3 regions of the Sagittula sp. NFXS13 genome follow, and region 3 is predicted to be linked to each of the others. Evidence: riboswitches for the same ligand, from Rfam matches in the RefSeq annotation. Region 3 holds a riboswitch; each other region holds the start of a gene.
The links. A riboswitch is a leader RNA that binds a small molecule or an ion and turns the genes downstream of it on or off. The one in region 3 is predicted to bind cobalamin.

Region 1: linked by a shared signal. The riboswitch ahead of J4E08_RS01665 (TonB-dependent receptor plug domain-containing protein) and the one ahead of J4E08_RS12875 (DUF1636 family protein) in region 3 are both predicted to bind cobalamin.
Region 2: linked by a shared signal. The riboswitch ahead of J4E08_RS03585 (hypothetical protein) and the one ahead of J4E08_RS12875 (DUF1636 family protein) in region 3 are both predicted to bind cobalamin.

What each region holds. Positions count from the first base shown of each region.
Region 1 is NZ_JAGEMH010000001.1:343,236-346,505, reverse strand. Features, by position in the region: gene J4E08_RS01675 (FkbM family methyltransferase) at 1-265, shown strand, start outside; gene J4E08_RS01670 (glycosyltransferase family 2 protein) at 321-1,370, shown strand; cobalamin riboswitch at 1,504-1,710, shown strand; gene J4E08_RS01665 (TonB-dependent receptor plug domain-containing protein) at 1,845-3,270, shown strand, end outside.
Region 2 is NZ_JAGEMH010000001.1:751,212-754,481, reverse strand. Features, by position in the region: gene J4E08_RS03590 (type 2 periplasmic-binding domain-containing protein) at 196-570, opposite strand; cobalamin riboswitch at 994-1,197, shown strand; gene J4E08_RS03585 (hypothetical protein) at 1,323-1,625, shown strand; gene J4E08_RS03580 (malate synthase G) at 1,760-3,270, shown strand, end outside.
Region 3 is NZ_JAGEMH010000005.1:148,501-151,770, reverse strand. Features, by position in the region: partial or broken gene J4E08_RS12885 (S-(hydroxymethyl)glutathione dehydrogenase/class III alcohol dehydrogenase) at 1-544, shown strand, start outside; gene J4E08_RS12880 (helix-turn-helix domain-containing protein) at 591-857, opposite strand; cobalamin riboswitch at 968-1,188, shown strand; gene J4E08_RS12875 (DUF1636 family protein) at 1,310-1,729, shown strand; gene J4E08_RS12870 (ABC transporter ATP-binding protein) at 1,726-2,523, shown strand; gene J4E08_RS12865 (ABC transporter substrate-binding protein) at 2,520-3,270, shown strand, end outside.

The sequences.
Region 1 (3,270 bases), on a different contig from region 3:
CGCCCAGATCGATCAGCACGCCATTGGCCCGGTTCTGGATGAGGTGAAACCGGATGTTCTGGTGTGCGACATCGAAGGCGCGGAGGCCGATGTGCTGCCCGCCGGGGATTGGACCGGCCTGCGTGTGGCGGTGATCGAGCTGCACCCGCAATGGATCGGTCAAAGCGGCGTGCAAGCGGTGTTTGACGCCATGCACAAGGCCGGCCTGAGCTATTTCCCGAAAGCCTCGGAACAGAAGGTCGTGACCTTCCGCAAGGGCTGGTGACGCCGCGCAGGGTCTGTCAGGTTCAGGCCCGAAACACGCCACAGGATTGCGATACATGAACATCACAGCCGTGCTTTTCGTCCGCAACGAAGCGGCCTTCTTGCTGGATTGGATGGCGCATCATCTGGCCTGTGGCGTGACACATGTGGTGGCCCTGTCCAACGCCTGTGACGATGGCACAGATGCGATGCTGGATCGGCTGGCCGAGCTGGGGCATGTGACCCACATCCGCAACGATGGCCCCTATGACAAGGGCGGCATCCAGTTCACCGGGCTGAAACTGGCAGACACATGCAGCGCGGTGCGGGAGGCTGACTGGTTGTTGTCGCTGGACATCGACGAATTCGTGAACGTCCACGTGGGCGACCGTACCCTGCCCGGCCTGATCGCTGCCCTGCCCGACGCGGACGCCATTACGCTCACGTGGCGGCTGTTCGGCAATGCGGGCGTGGTGCGGTTCGAGGACACTCCGATCCCTGAACAATTCACCCGCGCCGCGCCCGAGATCATGCATTGGCCGTGGCGCGCGGCGATGTTCAAGACGCTCTACCGCAACGATGGCACCTACCGAAAGCTCGGCGTGCATCGGCCGCGCAACCCCGATCCCGACCGGGTAGATCAGGGGCGGTGGGTGGATGGATGCGGCAACGCGCTGGATGCACAGTTCCGCACCCGCCGGATCTTTTCCAACTATGGGCGACCCATGTACGCCATGGCGCAACTGAACCACTACCCGCTCGGCGCGATGGAAAGCTACGTGCTCAAGGCCGACCGGGGCCGCGCGGTGCATGCGGATCAATCGCTTGGAATGGATTACTGGGTGGAGAGGAACTGGTGTGTCGCCGAAGACCGTTCCGTGCTTGATCTGCCGGGGGTGGCGGAGCATCGAGCAGGGTTTGCCGCTGATCCGGTGCTAGACCTGTTGCACACGCAGGCCGTCGCATGGCGCAAGGCGCGGTTCGAGGCGCTTTTGGCGCAGGAGCCCATGCGCGCGCTTTTTGCCCGGCTCCTGATGACGCCCCCGGCGCGCCCGGTTCCCCTGGACGCCGCGCGGTTTCTGGCCCGGCACGCCACGATGGCCCGGCAAAGCGACGACACGGACTGAGGGCGACCGCCGTATCGTCCTGCGCAGATCACGTGCACCAAATATCGGCCGCGCGGTGTTGCATTCGCGCCGCACTCCTTGCGTCCGCGCGCTCTACGACCAAGCGACAGCTTTCCCCGTGTGCGCGGCCCGGCTAGTCAGGCGCTGCTTCGGTCCGGACACTTTCCGGATAATAGGGAATGCGGTGCGGGCGATCTGGCCCAATGCCGTGACTGCCCCCGCAACTGTAAGTGGCGAGTGAAGCCGGATGAAACCACTGCGTCAGGCGTTGCCTGCGCGGGAAGGACCGGCCAAGCTGCGACCCACAAGTCAGGAGACCTGCCGAAGAGATCACCCAGCCAGACGCGGGGCGCGTCAGGAGCTACGGTCCCATTCCGTTGAGGTGACGTTTCGTCGGGCCCGTCGGATCTGTCTGTCGGGCACCAGATCTGACCCGTGGTCCCTGACCGGATCACCAAGACGGAGTGTCCGTGTATGACCCACGCACGCATCCTTTGCACCACCGCGCTTTGTGCGCTGGCCTCGACCGCACACGCGCAAGCCTATGACCTTGGCACGCTGGTTCTGTCGGGCAGCCTGTCGCCGGTTCCGGCAGAACAGACCGCCTCCACGGTGGAGATCATCGAAGAAGACGCGCTGTCCGTGGCTGCTGACACCCCGCTTTTGCAGACCCTGTCGCGCCAGCCCGGCCTGTCCTATTCGTCCAACGGCGGGCTTGGCACCACGACCAACCTGCGCGTGCGGGGGCTGGACGTGCGTTATACCGCCGTGCGCTTTGACGGCATCGACATGTCCGACCCGTCCAGTGCGCAGACGTCCTTCAACTTTGGGCGCCTGTCCGGCACGGCCGTGTCGCGGGTCGAGGTGCTCAAGGGCGCGCAATCGGCGCTTTATGGCTCCGAAGCGATTGGCGGCGTGATCAACCTTGAAAGCTGGAAGCCCACGCGTGACGGTGCCTCCGCCGAGGTCGCGCTTGAGGCCGGCAGCTACGAGACCTTCATCGGGTCTGCTTCCACCGGGTATAAATCCGCACGTGGCGAGATCGGCCTGACCTTTGGCCGCACCGCGACGGAGGGGTTCTCCACCCGTCCGGGCAACGATGAGGACGATGGGTTCTGGCAGGATGAGGTCGTGGCCTCGGCCCGCTACGACGTGACAGAGGCCGTCGAAGTGGGCTTCACCGCCTTCTGGCGCGACAGCGAGCTGGACATCGACCGCAGCAACACCAACCCCGATGGACAGAATTTCACCATCGAGCGCGGCGCGCGCGTGTTCGCCGAAGGCAACAACGGCGGCCCGCTGACGGCGCTGCTGGCCTTCAGCCGCTATTCCATCGAGCGCGATGACCCGACCGGCTTCACCACCTTTTTCGACGGTATGCGCGATGAGGCGGAGTTCAAGCTGGGCTACGACGCCGGTGGCGCGATCACCGCGGACTTTGGCCTGACCGGCACCGTGGAAACTGCGGAGACGTCAGGCTTCGATGAGGAAGACGAGGTGAACAGCGCGGCGTTCGGCGAAGTGCGCTGGCAGATGAACGATGCGGCAACGCTGTCGTTCGCCTTGCGTCACGATGACAATTCCGACTTTGGCGGGCAGACCACCGGACGTCTGGCCATGACCTACGGCATTGCCCCCGACCTGATCCTGCGCGCCGTCGCGGGCACAGGCTATCGCGCGCCCTCCCTGTTCGAGCGCTACAGCTCTTACGGCAACCCCGATCTCGACCCCGAGAACAGCCGCACCGCCGAGATCGGCATCGAAAAGCGCTACGGTCAGGACACCTTTGTGAAGGCGACCCTGTTCTACACCGAGATCGACGACCGCATTGACTATGACTTCGGGACCTCGACCTACAATCAGGTTTCCGGCACCACCGTATCCGAGGGGCTGGAACTGT
Region 2 (3,270 bases), on a different contig from region 3:
CTGTTCGGTCAGTTAGCGCAGCGCGACCCCGGCGGGGACGGCCACGATCAATCCGACCAGCGAGAGGATACCGGTGATCTGGGCCAGATGCGTGATGATCGCGTCCGTCCCTAAAGATCATCCGAGCTATACCCGGATCCTGCGCGCCGCGGCTGGTTGCGTTGCTGTCGGTCATGGCGAGACGGCCGCGGAAGATTAGGCCTGCGACTGGGTGAACAACGCTTCGACGAAGTCGCAGTACTTTTCGCGCCACGCGTCATAAACCGGTGCGGTTGCTTCGCGGAACGTCTCGGTGTTGATCTCGCTCACCTTCGCCGCCTCGGATACGATCGCGAGCAATGCCGCATTGGCCTCGGTGGCGTTGCTGCGCTGGTACTCGGTTGCGGCGGTCGATGCTTCGGAAAGCCGGCCATTTTCCGCGTCCGACAGCTGTGCCCATGTCACTTTGCTGGCCAGCAACGCCGGGAACTCCCGCTTGTAATCGGACAAGGCCATATAGTCCTGTTCTTCCTGGATCTTCTGGCTTTCGCTGTTCACCGCGGGATTTTCCCGTCCGCCGTCAGTCAGCAAGTCCGCGCCATCTAAGTGCATATCGAGGTCCGCCTATTCAGTCGCACTGGCCGCAAGGTGGTGCAGACCGAAGCGGGAGAACGGTATTCCCGGCCCGGTCCGGGACGAGATTGAGCGCATCACCGTGGCCACTGGGCAGACGCGGGGCGTGAAGTCCTTCATCCTTCTGAACATCCGCGTGGCGCCGACCTTCGCCAACAAATAGGTTCCCCCGCGCCTACCCGGTTTTATCAAAAGCAGCCGGGCATAGAGCTTCGCCTCGATGCCACCAATGCCCAGCCGCCGAAGGAGGAACCGCCAGATAAACCGCGGAAATCTCAGGGCAAGGCTCTCTTGCCTCCTCCAGCAAGTGTTCGGGCACACATTTTGAATAACCTCTGCTCTGAATGCCTGCTTAGCGCTCTGGACAGATGCCAGCGACCGTGACAATTTGTGCGTGATGGTGCCCCGCCCTTCAAGGGTGGGCTGAAAAGGGAATGCGGTGCGGGTTAACGCCCTATGCCGCAACTGCCCCCGCAACTGTAAGCGGCGAGTGCCCCGAAATGACCACTGGACCCATTCGTCCGGGAAGGTTCGGGACCACGACGACCCGCAAGTCAGGAGACCTGCCATCTCCGGTATGCGGTCCGCATATCGCAGTCACCTTCAATCCTCGGGCGGGGTGCCTCGGGAGAAAGCAGGCAATATGGTCCGATCCGACCTTTTGACATCGCTGTCCCTCACGACCCGCGTCCAGCTGCGCGGAGGGCGCTATGCTACTTGAACGCACGATTTCTCAACTTGATATTGGCCCGGTCCATCCCGGCCGCGCCACGGAAATGGGCCGCATGGGATATCTGCAATGGTTGGGCGCCCTGCCCGGCCACAGCGGATACGCCGCAGAGGCGCAGCGCGCACTTGCCATGGCGCAAATCTTTGCCGACGGCTCACCGGCCGTCGCGGTGTTTTGTGCGCTGCTGCGCCAGTCGTTGGACACACCTTTGCAGCCGATGACCCTGGCGCCACCACCACGGGTGCGGCGCGGCGGCGCGCGAACCCGTCGCCTGATGTCATAAGCACCGCTGGACGGGCTGATACCGTCACCATCTGCCTTAGAGTGTAACACCTTCTCGGGAAATGCGCCTTTTCCCGACGAGACCGAGAGACTACAATTGGGCAAAGTTTAACGTCCCATCCAAGGATACCCGAATTGACAGACCAGCCTAGCCAGACCCAGCGCGTCGCGCGTGCCGGATTGCAGATCAGCCCCAAGCTTGTCACTTTCGTAGAACAAGAGGTGCTGCCCGGCACCGACGTATCTGCCGACACTCTATGGGAGGGGCTGTCCACGCTGGTGCACGACTTTGGACCGCGTAACAAAGCGCTGCTGGACAAGCGCGAAGATCTGCAAAAACAGATCGACCAGTGGCACAAAGGCAATCGCGGCGGCCCGCACAATGCGGTGTCCTACAAGGGGTTCTTGCAAAAGATCGGCTACATTCTGCCAGAGGGGCCGGACTTCGAAATCGAGACCGCCAACACTGATCCTGAAATCGCGAAGGTTGCCGGCCCCCAGTTGGTGGTTCCTGTGACAAATGCGCGGTTCGTTCTAAACGCTGCAAATGCGCGCTGGGGCAGCTTTTACGATGCGCTCTATGGCACAGACGCCATGGGCCCGATCCCGACGGGTGGTTTCGATGACGGGCGTGCGGCCCGCGTGGTCGCACGTTCGGCTGTGTTCCTCGATCAGATATTCCCGCTCGAAGCGGTGTCTCATGCGCAGGCTCAGGCCTATCGCGTGGTGGATGGCGCGCTTTTGGTGGATGGCTCACCGCTGAAGGCGCCCGCCGGTTTTGCCGGCTACACCGGCAGTGCAGACGCGCCAACCTCCGTCCTTCTGCGCAACAACGGCTTGCATGTGGAACTCGTGTTCAACCCCGACCATCCCATTGGCAAGACGACGCCCTCCGGCCTTGCGGATGTGCGGCTGGAAAGTGCGATGTCCGCCATCGTGGATTGCGAGGACAGCGTCGCCTGCGTCGATGCCGAGGACAAGACCACTGCCTACCGCAACTGGCTGGGCCTGATGCAAGGCGATCTGTCCGAGACGTTCGACAAAGGCGGCAAATCGGTCACGCGCGCATTGCATGACGACCGGACCTTTACCGCGCCGGACGGCTCGACCCTCACGCTCAAAGGGCGCGCCTTGCTGCTGGTGCGCAACGTCGGCCATCTGATGACAAACACGGCGATCCTCGACCGCGACGGTCAGGAGATCTTCGAAGGTCTGATGGACGCGATGATGACCGTTCTCATCGCCATGCACGACCTCAAAAAGACATCTGGCGCGCGCAATTCCCTGTCCGGCTCCGTCTATGTGGTGAAGCCAAAGATGCACGGCCCGGAAGAAGTCGCCTTCGCCGATGAGATCTTCAGCCACGTGGAACAGGTGCTTGGCCTGCCGCAATACACTGTGAAGCTTGGCATCATGGACGAGGAACGCCGCACCTCGGTGAACCTCAAAGAGTGCATCCGTGCCGCCAAGAGCCGCGTATGTTTCATCAACACCGGCTTCCTTGACCGCACCGGCGACGAAATTCACACATCGATGGAAGCCGGGCCGTTCTCGCGCAAGGATTTCATCAAGCGCAAATCGTGGATCACCGCCTACGAGAACCAGAACGTGGACATTGGTCTGGAATGCGGCCTGTCTGGTCGCGC
Region 3 (3,270 bases):
GATGCAAGGCGCGGCCCGCATCATCGGCATCGACACGAACCCCAACAAGTTCACGCTGGCGCAGTCACTTGACGCACGTGAGTGCATCAACCCAAAGGATTTCGCGCAATCCATTCAGGATGTCATCGTCGAGATGACAGACGGCGGCGTCGATTATTCCTTTGAATGCATCGGCAACGTCAACGTCATGCGCGCGGCGCTGGAATGCTGTCACAAAGGCTGGAGCGAATGCACCGTGATCGGCGTGGCCGGCGCAGGCGAAGAGATCGCGACGCGGCCCTTTCAGCTTGTGACGGGCCGTGTCTGGCGCGGGTCGGCCTTTGGTGGCCTGCTCTGGCGCAGCCAGCTGCCGGACATGGTGGACGAATGACTCCGGGGCGACTTCGACGTCGATCCCTACATCACCCACAACATGACGCATGAGCAGATCAACACCGCGTTCGATCTGCTGCACGCTGGGCAGTCGAACCGCTCGGTCACCCACTTCCAGACGTCCGAGACGATGCTGGTCAATGATCTGCCCGGGGTGATCGTCCCGGCCTGATCGGAGAGGCGCCCGGTTGGCCTGTCTTCACAATGGACAGGCCGCTTCAGCAGCAGCTACAGGAGACACCGTGCGTGAAATCGAAATCCGCGTCGGTCAGCGGTTCCGTGCCAGAGAAGGCCTCCGGTCGCACACGCAGCGTGTCGGACAGCTTCGTCAGCATGTCCGCGCTCGGCGCGTCCTTCATCGGCAAGGCTCCTTCGAGCCGTGCAAGCTGGCGTTCCGACAGGCCCGACAGCTTTGCCAGCTTCGGGCGACCAAGGCCACGCAGCTTGCGGATATCGGTCAGTCGTTCGGGGGAAATGGCAGTCATGTCTGCTCCGCGGTCCGTGAAAACGAGACGACGGGATACCGTAGGTTGCCACTGAAAATCAATCTTGGATCGCATAGCCTTTCGTCCTTGCAATCCACCGCGCGCATGCCTCATCTAGGGGCAGATGGTTCCCGAACGTCCGCGCTCTGCGCTGGCGGCAGGGATGAAAAGGGAACGTGGTGCGGTGCCTGTCAAGGTGCCAAGTCCGCGACTGCCCCCGCAACTGTAAGCGGTGAGCGACCCCGAAAGGCCACTGGACGTCCGCGTCCGGGAAGGTTCGGGAGAGCGTTGACCCGCAAGTCAGGAGACCTGCCATCACCGCCCGTGATCCCACGGGTGGAATTCCAACCCATCAGGCGGGGTGCCTGGTCAGGAGATCATGATGACACAGCGGCTTTTCCCGCAACGACATGGTTTTGCACGCGCCCCCCGTATTCCGGGCGGAGGGCCCCATGGCATCCAGCACAACATTTTCGACACGCCACAGGATCACGGTCTGCACCTCTTGCAAGCACAAGGGCAACCATTGTCGCCCCGGCTATGAGCTGATCGACAAACTGCGCCGCGCCATCGCGGAGGCAGACGACGCGGTCCCCGAAGACTTCGAGATTTCCGGCGTGGCCTGCATGGCCGGATGCGACCGCCCCTGCACCGTGGCCTATCACGGCACGCGCAAGGCGACCTATCTTTTCGGCGACATCGATCCGGCCACGGACATCGCAGACCTCGTCGCCTTCGCGCGCCAGTACGCATATCTGCAGGACGGCTGGTGCTCCTCGGTGGATCGCCCCGGCAAGCTGCGGCGCACGACACTCGCAAGGGTGCCCGCGGCGATGATGGTGATTGAGGAGAGCGAGGCGCAGGTCTCATGAGCGCCGCTTCCCTGACGGTGGATGGCGTGTCCTGGGCCACGCGCACCGGCAAGACCCTCGTGCATCCCCTGAGTTTCGCGCTTGAGCCGGGCCGCGTGCTGGGCATCGTTGGCCCGAATGGTGCAGGCAAGACGACGCTGTTGCGGCTGCTTTATCGCTATCATCGCCCGGCAAGCGGGCGCGTTGCGGTGAATGGTGACGACATCTGGCAGCTGTCTGCCCGTGTCGCGGCACAGCGCATCGCCGCCGTTCTGCAGGAGCAGCCCAGTGACTTTGCCCTGACCGTGGGCCAGATCGTGGCGCTGGGGCGCACGCCGCATCGCCGGGGCTTCGGTGGCAGCACTGGCGCGCGGGATCAGCAGATCATCACGCAGGTCCTCGACCGGTTGGACCTGCATGGGCTGGCGGACCGGCATTTGGGCGCGCTGTCCGGCGGCGAACGCCAGCGCGTCATGGTCGCCCGCGCGCTCGCTCAGGAGCCGCACCTGCTGATCCTCGACGAGCCGACCAACCATCTCGACATCCGCCACCAGCTCGAAGTGCTGCAACTCATCCGCGACCTGCCGCTGACCATCGTCACCTCGCTGCATGACCTCAACCTCGCAGCGGGGATCTGCGACACGATACTGATGCTCGACGCGGGCCGCATGGTGGGCTTTGGCGCGCCCGATACCGTCCTGTCAGAGGGCGCAGTATCGCGCGTGTTCCGGGTCGACGCCCGGCGCGAACGGCTCGCGCCCTCGAACACCGATCACCTTTCCTTTCATCTTCAGACCCAAGGGTACACCTCATGAAGACGCTTCTCCTCACCTCTGCCCTGGCGCTCACCGCCAGCCTTGCTGCCGCTGGCACCACCGTCGAAAGCTGCAACCGCGAGGTCACCTTCGAGGCCCCGCCGCAGCGCGCCATCTCCAACGATGTGAACCTGACCGAGATGATGCTGGTGCTTGGCCTCGCGGACAAGATGGTCGGATACACCGGCATTTCAGGGTGGAAGACACTGGACGCGGACATGCGCGAAGGCGTCGAAGAACTGCCAGAGCTTTCCGCCAAATATCCGACCAAGGAGGTACTGCTGGGCGCCGACGCAGATTTCTTCTTTGCCGGGTGGAACTACGGCATGAAAGTTGGCGGCGAGGTCACCCCCGAGACGCTGGCGCCCTTTGGCATCAAGGTCTACGAGCTGACCGAAAGCTGCACCCACATCATGGCCAAGGACAAGGCCAGCATCGAAGACATGTACAACGACCTGCTGAACCTCGGACGCATCTTTGCCGTCGAGGACAAGGCAAACGACCTCGTTGCGGGCTACCGCGCAGACCTGGCGCGTTTTGCCGACGGTCTGGAAACCGGGGAGCCGCTGCGCGTCTTTGTCTACGACAGCGGCGAAGACACGCCCTTTACCGCCGGGCGCTATGCCATGCCCACGGCCCTGATCGAGGCCGCGGGCGGGACCAACATCATGGACGATTTCGAGAAAAGCTGGGCCACCGTCACTTGGGAAGAGGTGGTTGAGCGCAATCCGGAGGTCGTGGTGATCG